Regions from separate parts of the Paenibacillus sp. fava2 genome, predicted to be linked through region 1. Evidence: predicted binding sites of a transcription regulator. Region 1 holds the regulator's gene; the other holds the start of a gene.

Region 1 (6,186 bases):
GACCTGCCATGCATATTCTCCATTAAATACGCCGGGCAAAAGCCGTCTGATGTCGGCACCGGGCAGCTCAGAAGCAAGCTTCTCCCGGATCTGCTGCTCTGAGGTACCCTTCGACAGCTCTGCCGCGTAAATATCGTTGTCGCCTCCTGCCGGTTTACCGTCAAGTGTAAAGCGGACCCAGACCATCAGCTCGGTGCCCGCCTCATTCTTTCCTGTAAGCACCCAATAGGCTGCATTTTCATCCCAGACGGATTTCTGGGCTTTGGTCACCTCAGTCAGTCCGGCACGGCTTCTGGCCACTTCCCTGGCTGCGCTGCGCTCGGCCCACTGGTCCTTCATGATATAGGCATAGAACTGACCTAGTCCGAACAAAAGGAGCAGTGCCGCACTGATCGCCAGCGGAAGCCATTTTTTCCTTTTCCTCAAAGTGCAGCTCCCTTTCTTCTAAATAACTGACCGTAAGATCCGGTCGCCTTGCATTCGATTATCTTGTTAGCAGGCTTTCAAAGGTTTCCTGCGCTTTGCGGCGGATCTCCTCTTCGTCCAGTGTCAGGCACTGGCCGTGCTTAACAACCTGCTTGCCGTTAACCCAGACATGCTCAACATCTTTGGCACTTGCCGAATATACCGCATGGGAGAGCAGGTCAGAATGCGGCAGCAGATGCGGCTGATCAATATCAATGGCAATAAAATCCGCCTTCATGCCAGCAGCCAGGCGGCCGACATTGTTCAGGAAGATGGAAGCTGCCCCGTATTCCGTTGCCATCAGCAGCGCTTCCGGCGCAGGTACGGCGGTCGGATCCCCGCTGACTCCTTTATGGATCAGCGCAGCCAGACGCATTTCCTCGAACATATCGAGGTTGTTGTTGCTTGCCGCCCCGTCAGTGCCCAGTGAGACTTTGACTCCCGCACGAAGCAGGTCCGGCACACGTGCAACCCCGCTTGCCAGCTTCAGGTTGCTGCCCGGATTATGGGATACTCCCACACTGTATTTGGCCAAAATTTCAATTTCTTCATCATTCAAATGAACACCATGGGCGATCAGAGACGGGCGGGTGAACATGCCCAGCTTCTCCAGATGTGCCACCGGACGCAGGCCGTAATCGGTCACATTCTGCTCCACTTCATGGCGGGTTTCGGACATATGCGTGTGCATCGGCAGGTCCAGATCATGAGCCTCCTGAACAAATTTCACGAAGAAGTCCGGCGGACAGGTGTAAGGCGCGTGAGGCGAGAGCATTGCCGTAATTCTGCCGTCCGCTTTGCCGTGCCAGTTACGGGCAAATTCCACGGCTTCTGCGAGCTTCTGGTTCTGCACATCTTCAGGACATAGACCGATAGCACCGCGCATCAGAACAGCACGGATACCCGACTGTTCTGTAACCTCGGCCACCCGGTCCATATGATCATACATATCAAGGAAGGTAGTTGTTCCGCCCTTGAGCATCTCCAGAACGGACAGGGCTGTTCCCCAGTACACATCATCACCGGTAAATTTCGCTTCCATCGGCCACATTTTTTCCTGCAGCCAAGTCTGAAGCACCATATCATCGCCATATCCGCGCAGCAGCGACATCGCCGCATGGCCGTGGGTATTGACCAGTCCGGGCATGAACAGCAGACGGCTGCCGTCAACCGTCAGAACGCCTTCTTCTGCTGCAGGCTTATCTTCTCCTATGTATGTGATCAGATCATCCTCTATCGTCATATAACCGCTCAGGACAGGCTGAAGTGAGCCAGCTACAAGAAACCGGCCGTTCGCGATTATCGTTTTATTGCTGCTCATCGGTAATTTCTTCCTTTCCGTCATGCAAATAGTAGGCAAGGCTCTGCAGATCAGTCGTAAAATCGGCCGCATGGATACGGATCGACGGCGGAGTCTTCAGAATAACCGGAGCAAAATTAAGAATAGCCTCGATGCCCGATTCCACCAGAATGTCGGCTACATTCTGCGCTTCACTGTCCGGTACGGTAATAATGCCGATCCGGATCCCCTGCTCACGGATGGTCTGGCCCAGCTCCTCCATCGGCTGAACCGTCAGGGAGTTGATTTTCTGGCCGACCTTGGGTGCGTAGGAGTCGAATACGGCAGTGATTTTCATCGTATCTTTCAGATAAGCATTATAATTGGAAAGGGCGTGGCCCAGGTTCCCCGCACCGACCAGAGCCACGTTGATCTGCTGGTCAAGCTTAAGGATATGGCGGATCTTTTCAATCAGATAGGATACATCGTAGCCGATGCCCTTCCGGCCGAAGTCCCCGAAATAAGCCAGGTCTTTGCGGATCTGTGCCGGATTAAGATCAAGTTTCTGTCCCAGCTCCTGGGAAGAAACGGTTGCAATTTCGCGTTTCTGGAGATCATTCAAGAAACGCAGATACACTGGGAGCCTGCGTACGACAGCCTCCGATATTTTGTCCGATTTCATGTCTTCTCCTCCTAAATTTAGTATAACTCGGATGTGTATGAAAGCCGCACCGCTCCCCGATACTCAAGCAAACAGGAAGCTGATGCGGAACTAGACTAAGAATGAAATGAATGCAGTTTAGGAAATGCCGCCCTCCAGCCATTCCTCGATTCTCGGAACCATCTGGTCAGTCAGCATATGCTCCATCTTGGGGCCGGGCAGTGAATACAGGAAATACTTCCCGTAGTAAGACTCGATGACCCTGGTATCATATACAATGACAATTCCCCGATCCTGGGCGGTGCGAACCAGCCGGCCGAAGCCCTGCTTGAAGCGGATGACCGCCTGGGGTACCGACAGCTTCATGAACGGGTTCTTCTTCTGTGCCTGCAGCAGCTCGGCTTTGGCCTCTGCAAGCGGGTGGTTCGGGGGCTGGAACGGCAGTCTGACAATCGCCAGACAGCTGAGCGCATCTCCGGGAATATCCACGCCTTCCCAGAAGCTGCTGGTTCCGAGCAGTACCGCCGCAGAATTGTCCTGAAAACGCCGGATCAGTTTGCTGCGGCTCCCCCCTTCTACACCTTGCCCAAGTACAGCGATGTCCTCTGCGGCCAGTGCATCCTTAAGCGGGTCATAGACCTGCCTTAGCATCTTATAGGAAGTAAACAGCACCAGCATACGGCCTTTGGTTGCCACAGCAGCTTCTGCCAGTGAGTGCACCAGTTTGTCAACAAACCTGGCATCCCCTACACTGCCCTTTACGCTCGGAAAATCACGCGGGATAACAAGCAGTGCCTGTTCGCGGTAATTAAACGGTGAAGGCAGCAGCGCTGTCATCAGCCTGTCCTGCTCCGCAGCCTCGCCCAGTCCGAGATTATCGATCATGAACTGGAAGGATTTATCCACAGACAGCGTTGCAGAGGTCAGCGTTATACTTTTCTTCTTGTCGAAGAACAGCTCCTTGAGCTGGGCACTGACATCTACCGGTACAGCATACAGCTGCAGGGATTTGCCTCGGTAATTGCTGCTGCCTTCCATCCAGTACACAACATTCTCATCATTCAGGCCCATGAAGAAGCGGATCTGCTCGCGGATCGAGGCCAGATCCTTAAACAGGCCGCCGATGTCGGTTACCAGACTGTCCGAGGAGGACTGGCTGTCGGTATCGCGCATTTCACTGAGCATCTTGTCGCCCCTGCGGATAATATCACTGAGGCTGAGATTCAGTGTGTTCTCCAGCGCAGCCAGCTCCTCCCAGTCCCTTGGCTTCTTGCCGGGGTGCAGGCGTGACACCAGCTGTCCGGCCTCACCAGCTGCCGCATCACTGCGGTCTGGCAGCAGTCCGAACAGCTTGTCGCTGAGCACATCCCAGGTTTCCTTGACGGTAAGCAGATCCGGATAGATCCGGTCGATGACACTGCTCCATTCGGAGGCCTGCTCGCTTCCAGATGATTGCAGGGTCTGGCGCAGTGCCGGGAGCTGGCCGCTCTTACTGTCCTTGTATAGCCGTGTCAGCGTATGGGCCACAGTGAAATACTTCATCTGCATGCCCAGATGCTTGCCCGCCACATCCTCCAGATGATGGGCCTCATCTATAACAAGATGCTCATAGGCAGGCAACAGCTGATGTCCCGCCTTTACATCTGCGAACAGCTTGGAATGATTCGTAATGACTACATCGGCAATTCCGGCTTCATGCTTGGCCCGGTGGTAGTAGCATTTACGGAACCACGGACAGGACCGGCCCAGACAGGAGTCGGTGTCACTGGCTACACTTTCCCAGAAGTCGCCGCCGCGGCCGCTGAGATTCAGCTCCTCATCGTCACCGGACAGCGTCTGGGTAAGCCACACAATCATTTGTGCTGCTGTAAGCGTTTCTTCCCTGGTACTTACGAAGTCCTTGTTATTTATTTTATGTTCAAACTTGCGCAGACACAAATAGTGCCCTCTTCCCTTAAAGACGGCAGCCTTGAACGGAAACGGGACCACTGTAGTCAGGAGGGGGATGTCGCGCTCACGCAGCTGATCCTGCAGATTGATTGTATGTGTGCTGACCATCACCTTCTGGTCCGTACGCACGCTATGATAAATAGCCGGCAGCAGGTAGCCCAGCGATTTGCCGGTGCCGGTACCCGCTTCAATCAGCAGATGCTTTTCTTCCTGAAGGGCGGTCTTTACTTCGCCGATCATTATCTCCTGTGCTTCCCGCGTCTCATACTGCGGTAACGTATCCTTAAGCCGGGCTGTTACCTCAGCCATGTAGTCCTCAAAGGATACATTCTCCAAAGGATTGCCGGAACCCTCCTCGCGCGGTGAAACAAGCTCATTCCAGTCGCCGACCGCAAGTGCCAGCTGACGGTGAAAGGTCAGCTCGCCCTCCGGCTGGAAGGTTTCCATCTCCCGCTCATGAAGCAGGCCATCAAAATACCAGGCCAGATCGCTATCTTCGCCGGCAAACAGCTCATTCAGGCGTTGAATGGTCAGCAGCGGCAGGCTGTACAGCTCGTCAAGGCATTTAAGCAGCACGAGCGCAGTGGCCAATGCATCGCTGTCAGCCTGATGCGGACGCTCATGCGTCAGCTTGAAATGCGCACTGACTGCACCGAGCTGATAGGTGGTCAGCGACGGAAAGCATATTTTGAGAAAATCAATCGTATCGAGAATCCGGCCCTGAAACGGCAAGTAGCCGCAGCGGTCCAGGGCATTCTGTAAAAAGTGAAAATCAAATGCGACATTATGCCCTACCAGCACAACATCATCCAGCAGCGGGACCAGCTCCATCATCATTTCATCCAGCTCCGGCGCATCCGCAACATCCGCGTCGGTTATGCCGGTCAAGCCTGTAATAAAAGGAGGAATCGGTGTTCCGGGCTTGACATAGGACCCATATACCCGGGAAACAGACCGGTCTTCTTCTATAATGGCAAGGCCAACCTGGATGATCTCACCCACAGATTGGGTTCCCGTAGTTTCAAAATCAAGCACGGCAAATTTCATTGTAAGTTCTATTCCCTTTCACTTGAGACTCCATATCAGCATAACAGAAGTTACGTAAAAAGGCGATGCAAGCCGCTTGTTCAAGTGGATGCATCGCCTAAATGAAGGCTATGATTACAAAAGCGAAACAAGCTGGTCCCCGAACTGGAGCTTACCGCCCTTTTTGCGGCAGACCTCCAGATTGACATTCGGCTCCGGCAGAGCCGGATCATACTGCAAAGACAAACCGAACAGTTCACTTGCCTCAAGGAAGCGCTCCTGTGAGGCCCTGATGCAGCCCAATGCATTATAGATCATCGCCTTAAGCTTGCTCTCCCGGATCAGGGCGAGCATATGGTTCAGATGGCTCCAGGCCGTCTCCCCGTCCCCTTCCTGCAGATAAGCCATGGCCAGATACAGCCGGGCGGCCAGGCTGTCCGGATAACGCCGGATCACTTCCTGAAACTGCTGGATACATTTGCCGTACATCAGGAGCTTATAATACCCCTGGCCCCGGACAAAAGAATCCATGGCAAGCTCTGGCGCCTCCTGCTGAGGCACTTCTTCCTCAGGCTCGAGCGCAAGCTCAGTCTGTTCCCGGAACTGGCTCAGCTGCTCGGCAAAGGCCAGCCACTCATCCATCACTTTATCACTGAGCCTGTGAAGCATGTTGTACTTGCGGATCAGTTCATTCCGGTACTCTCCCTCTGAAGAGGGGTAGTCACGGGCAATCTCCTGGAGCATCTTGTTCATCTCAGCAAATAAATGTTGAAACATCGGGCCATCCCCCTTTACTGAACATGAA
Region 2 (6,186 bases), 250 kb from region 1:
GATTACCCGGCCACCAGTGTGAGGCAATAAACGCGGTGACCAGCTCGTCATGGTAAAAGATATCCGACTGTCTGGAAAGAACATGCTTGTTTTCGATCCCTTGTACAAGCAGGCAGAAAGGACATTGGTAATGCTGCGGCTCATGTATAACATTTATCATTATTATCTCTCCTGTCCGTGAGTGATCAAATATGCTGTGTACCCTTGTTCAATGGTTACTATAACATGAGTTTTCGCAGCGCAACATGAGCTTTGTTTCCTCTTCTGAAGCCCAGCAAAAAAGCCGCTCCGCAGCTATCGCTAACAGGAACGGCTTCATATATCTGTTTCCATTACTTTACCAGAGCAGTTTCTTTGCGTCCCTCTTCAATCAGCCGGTACGCACGCTGTACTTCCTCATCGCTTGGTGAAGGCACCCCTTCAAGCTCGTAAGGACGCCCCAGCTCTTGCCATTTATAAATCCCCATCTGATGATAAGGCAGGATTTCGAACTTTTCAACCCCGTTCAGGGTTCCGATAAAACGTCCAAGGTTAAGCAAATCTTCTTCCTTATTATGAATGCCGGGAACATATACGTGGCGGATCCACATTTTACGGTTATGATCAGACAACCAGCGGGCCAGCTTCAATGTACGGTCATTGGATTTACCGGTCAGCTTAATATGAGCTTCATCATCGATGTGCTTCAGGTCCAGCAGGACAAGATCGGTAACATCCAGCAGATCGCTGATCTTGGAGCCGTCATTATAACCGTTGGAATCAAGAGTGGTGTGCAGATTCCAGCGCTTCTTTACTTCTGTAAACAGCTGCTTCACGAAATGCGCCTGCAGGGTAGGCTCACCGCCGGAAACGGTTAGCCCGCCGCCGGAAGTCTTATAATAATTTAAGTACGGCTCGATTTCCGCAAGTACTTCTTCGAGTGTCATTTCCTTGCCTTCGTTCAGCCCCCAGGTGTCCGGGTTGTGGCAATACTGGCATTTAAGCAGACAGCCCTGCATAAAAAGCACGAAGCGGATTCCCGGGCCATCCACCGTTCCAAAGGTCTCTAAAGAGTGGATATGTCCTTTAACCATATGAGGTCATCCTTTCAAAAAAACTTAAAATTTTAATGATTTTCAGGCAAGAGTTTACCGCCCTCTTTCAAGGGCGGCAGCTCTGTGGTTTATATCAGTTCCTGATGTCCAAGAACAAATCTTACATCGAAGAGTGGAATGTACGGTTGATAACATCCAGCTGTTGTTCGCGGGTCAGCTTGATGAAGTTAACGGCATAGCCGGATACACGAACTGTCAGTTGCGGATAGTTCTCTGGGTGATCCATAGCATCGATCAGCTGCTCACGGTTAAATACGTTAACGTTCAAGTGCTGGGCGTTGTTGTGGAAGTATCCGTCCATCATGAATACCAGGTTGGACTTACGGGATTCTTCGTCTTTACCCAGTGCCTTAGGAACAATGGAGAACGTATTGGAGATACCATCTTGTGCATCAGAGTAAGGCAGTTTGGCAACAGAGTTCAGGGATGCCAGTGCGCCCTTCTTATCGCGTCCGTGCATTGGGTTAGCACCTGGTGCGAATGGTTCGCCTTTTTTACGTCCGTCAGGAGTAGTACCAGTCTTCTTACCGTAAACTACGTTCGAAGTGATAGTCAGTACCGATTGAGTCGGAACAGCATCACGGTAAGTTTTGTTTTTGCGGATCATTGTCATGAAGGTTTCAACCAGCTCAACTGCGATGCTGTCAACAGCGTCGTCGTTGTTACCGTAGCAAGGGAATTCACCTTCGGTTTCGAAGTCGATTGCAATGCCTTGTTCGTTGCGGATTGGCTTAACCTTAGCGTATTTGATTGCGCTCAGGGAGTCAGCAGCAACGGACAGACCAGCGATACCGCAAGCCATTGTACGCAGAATGTCGCGGTCATGCAGCGCCATTTCAATACGTTCGTAGGAATACTTGTCATGCATGTAGTGGATGATGTTCAGGGTGTTAACGTAAGTCTTGGCCAGCCACTCCATCATTGGTTTGAAGCGTTTCATTACTTCGTTGTAATCCAGATACTCGGAAGTGATTGCAGGGTATTCAGGACCTACCTGTGCGCCGGATTTCTCATCCACACCGCCGTTGATTGCGTACAGCAGAGCTTTTGCAAGATTCGCACGGGCTCCGAAGAACTGCATTTGTTTACCGATGCGCATTGGGGATACGCAGCAGGCGATCGCGTAATCTTCGCCCCAGTATGGACGCATTACATCATCATTCTCATATTGGATAGCGCTGGTTTCAATGGATACCTTCGCGCAATATTTCTTAAAGCCTTCAGGCAGCTTCTCGGACCACAGTACAGTCAGGTTCGGTTCCGGTGCAGGTCCCAGGTTATACAGGGTGTGCAGGAAGCGGAAGCTGTTCTTGGTTACGCGGGTTGTTCCGTCTTCAGCCATACCGCCGATGGACTCAGTTACCCAAGTAGGGTCACCGGAGAACAGTTCGTTGTAGTCAGGTGTACGCAGGAATTTCACGATACGCAGCTTCATTACGAAATGGTCAACGATTTCCTGTGCTTGTTCTTCAGTAAGAGTACCTTCTTCAAAATCACGCTGTGCATAGATATCAAGGAAGGAGGATACGCGTCCAAGGGACATTGCCGCACCGTTCTGCTCTTTAACTGCTGCCAGGTATCCGAAGTATACCCATTGAGTAGCTTCTTTGAAAGAGTTAGCCGGTTTGGAAATATCAAGCCCGTGTGCAGCAGCCATTTCTTTCAGTTCGCCCAGAGCGCGGATCTGCTCGGACAGCTCTTCACGCAGACGGATTACATCTTCAGTCATGGAATCCACTTCAAGCTCAGCCTGTTGCTGTTTCTTGTCTTTAATCAGGAAATCAATACCGTACAGAGCAACGCGGCGGTAGTCGCCGATAATGCGTCCGCGGCCGTAAGCATCAGGAAGACCTGTGATAACGCCGGATTTACGCACTGCTCTCATATCAGGTGTATATGCATCAAATACGCCTTGGTTATGCGTTTTGCGGATATTCGTAAACATTTCGACAATGTTATTCGGAAGCTCGAAGCCGTAAGCCTTAGTGGCATCGATCATCATCTTGATACCGCCGAACGGCTGGATGGAACGTCTGAAAGGAGCATCAGTCTGCACCCCTACGATTTGTTCCTTGTCCTTGTCGATGTAGCCTGGTGCGTGGGAAGTAATAGTGGAGACAGTATCCAGGGAAACATCCCATACGCCGCCTCTTTCTCTTTCTTCCTTGCTCAGCTGGGAAATGATCTTCCACAGTTCAGTGGTGTTGCTTGTAGGACCTACGAGGAAATCTTCATTTCCTTCATAAGGTTTGATGTTTGTTGCGATGAAGTTGTTAACGTCAACTTTCTTGGCCCATTTGCCTTTTGTAAAACTTCTCCAACCCGACTTTACTTCTTGTACATCTTTTTCAATCACCGACATGCTAAATCCCTCCATTTATATATTTATTATATTTGTAGAGATCGCGGGCTTGAAGGTTGATCCCGTGTCTCGTGATCCCAAAGATATGGTTGTTATAAAATTCACAATCACACTTTCATATCTCGGGCTCGTTGTTTATATAAACATTTTAGTTTATTTTCTGAAAAAGGACTGTGACAAATATCACCTTTCCGGTGATATTTGTCACTACCATCTAGCCCCATATTAACCTTTAAACTTATCTTTTACCGGGCAATCACCAATTAAACGTCAAATCTTCCGTAGAAAGCGTTGCGGTATACATCAGCCAGCTCACTTACCAGCGGCAATTTAGGGTTAGCTGTTGTACATTGGTCTTCAAATGCACGGTCAGCCAGGTAATCTACACGGGATTCGAAATCCTTAGGATCGAAGCCCAGTGCCTGGAAGGACTCTTCGATACCCAGCTTCTTGTTCATGTCACGGATCGCATTGATCAGGCTTGTTACGCCCTCTTCAGTAGTGCGGGCCGGCAATCCCAGAATGCGGGCGATTTCGGCATAACGCTCGTCAGCTACAAAGTGCGAATATTTAGGGAACGAAGCGAACTTCGTAGGCTTCTTGGCATTGTAACGGATAACGTGCGGCATCAGGATCGCATTGGTGCGGCCGTGTGCAGTGTGGTACTGTCCGCCCCATTTGTGCGCCAAGCTGTGGTTGATGCCCAGGAATGCGTTAGCGAACGCCATACCTGCAAGTGTCGATGCGTTGTGCATTTTCTCACGGGCAACCTTATCTGCCTGCAATGCGGATTTTTCCAGGTACTGGAACACCAGCTGAATCGCTTTGATTGCCAGACCGTCGGAGTAGTCGCTTGCCATTACAGATACATAAGCTTCAATAGCGTGAGTCAGTACGTCCATACCTGTATCAGCAACTGCAGTTCTTGGCAGGCTGTATACAAACTCCGGATCGATAATCGCAACGTCTGGAGTCAGCTCATAATCAGCCAGCGGATACTTAGTGTTGTTGCCGGCAGTTTTATCAGTAATAACTGCGAACGAGGTTACTTCTGAACCGGTACCCGAAGTAGTCGGAATGGCAACGAATTTAGCCTTTTGACCCAGGGTAGGATATTTGTATACGCGTTTGCGGATATCCATGAATTTCTGTTTCAGGTTGTTGAAGTCAACATCCGGGTGTTCATAGAACAGCCACATGCCTTTGGCAGCATCCATTGGGGAACCGCCGCCGAGTGCGATGATGCAGTCCGGCTGGAATCTGTTCATCATAGCTGTACCTTTTTCTACAGTAGTAGTCGATGGATCCGGTTCAACTTCCGAGAACACTTCGATCGCTACAGGAGTCTGGCGCTGGCGCAGGTAATGCTCAACTCTTTCCACGTAACCCAGTTTAACCATCATAGGGTCAGTAATGATTGCTACGCGTGTAATGTTAGGCATTTTAGCCAGGTATTGTGTGGATCCTTTTTCAAAGTAGATTTTGTCAGGTACTTTAAACCATTGCATATTCACGGTACGACGGTTCACCCTTTTCACGTTGATCAGATTGATGGCAGTAACGTTTTGCGACACCGAGTTGCGGCCGTATGATCCGCAGCCCAGGGTGAGCGAAGGGATATTTGTATTGTAGATGTCTCCGATGGCGCCGTGTGTTGAAGGCGAGTTCACCAGAATACGTCCTGTCTGCAGACGGTGCGAGAACTTCATGATAACTTCTTCATTATTAGAGTGGATTGCCGAGCTGTGGCCCATGCCGCCGAATTCAACGATTTCTGCAGCGCGTTCGATACCCTGATCAGCATTTTTCACTTTGTAGCAAGCCAGAACCGGGCTCAGCTTCTCAGCGGACAGCGGATATTTAGTACCTACGCCTTCGATTTCAGCAACCAGAATCTTCGTGCCGGCCGGAACCTGAATTCCGCACATTTCAGCGATCTTCACAGCGGATTGACCTACGATTGCCGGGTTAACTGCGCATTTCTCTACATTCATTGCACCGTTAGTCAGCTTGGCAGCTTCATCTTTATTAACGAAGTAGCAGCCGTTCGCGATCATTTTCTTCTTCACTTGATCAAAAATAGCTTCTTCTATAATAACAGCCTGCTCGGAAGCGCAGATCATGCCGTTATCGAATGTTTTGGAAAGGATAATGTCTGTTACAGCCTGATCAATATCAGCACTCTTCTCGATGAAAGCAGGTACGTTACCAGGGCCTACGCCGAGAGCCGGCTTACCGCAGCTGTATGCTGCTTTTACCATTGCGGATCCGCCTGTTGCCAGGATCAGTGCAACGTCAGGGTTGTTCATCAGCGCGTTTGTCTTATCCATGGTAGGAAGCTCAATCCATTGGATGAAGTTCTCAGGAGCACCTGCTTTTACGCCTGCATCATGAAGAATTTTGGCAGCAGCGGCACTACACTCTTGCGCTGAAGGGTGGAAACCGAATATAATAGGGTTACGTGTCTTAGCGGAAATCAGTGCTTTAAACATCGTGGTGGATGTTGGGTTGGTTACCGGTGTGATACCCATAATAATTCCGACTGGTTCAGCGATCTTTTGGAAATTGTCGTAGGCGTTATCCTCAATAACTCCTACGGTTTTGTCATACTTAATTCCGTGCCAGATATATTCGGTTGAGAAGATGTTCTTCGTAATTTTGTCTTCGTATACTCCGCGGCCTGTTTCTTCGACAGCTAATTTCGCCAGATACATATGTTTGTCGAGACCT

What was found. The regulator Rex, encoded in region 1, represses fermentation and respiration genes when NADH is low (regulators of the CRP and FNR family bind a similar motif). The targets are predictions, from matches to a motif close to TTGTGAAATATTTCACAA.
Region 2: the regulator Rex is predicted to act here: its motif matches at 3,546-3,563, upstream of pflB (formate C-acetyltransferase).

The regions. Positions count from the first base shown of each region.
Region 1 is NZ_CM177755.1:4,800,687-4,806,872, forward strand. It holds gene AC4G46_RS21065 (cell wall elongation regulator TseB-like domain-containing protein) at 1-426, opposite strand, end outside; gene AC4G46_RS21070 (amidohydrolase) at 485-1,786, opposite strand; gene AC4G46_RS21075 (redox-sensing transcriptional repressor Rex) at 1,773-2,426, opposite strand; gene dinG (ATP-dependent DNA helicase DinG) at 2,544-5,402, opposite strand; gene AC4G46_RS21085 (tetratricopeptide repeat protein) at 5,517-6,158, opposite strand.
Region 2 is NZ_CM177755.1:5,052,456-5,058,641, forward strand. It holds gene AC4G46_RS22345 (HIT family protein) at 1-160, opposite strand, end outside; gene pflA (pyruvate formate-lyase-activating protein) at 333-1,073, opposite strand; gene pflB (formate C-acetyltransferase) at 1,195-3,456, opposite strand; gene adhE (bifunctional acetaldehyde-CoA/alcohol dehydrogenase) at 3,720-6,186, opposite strand, start outside.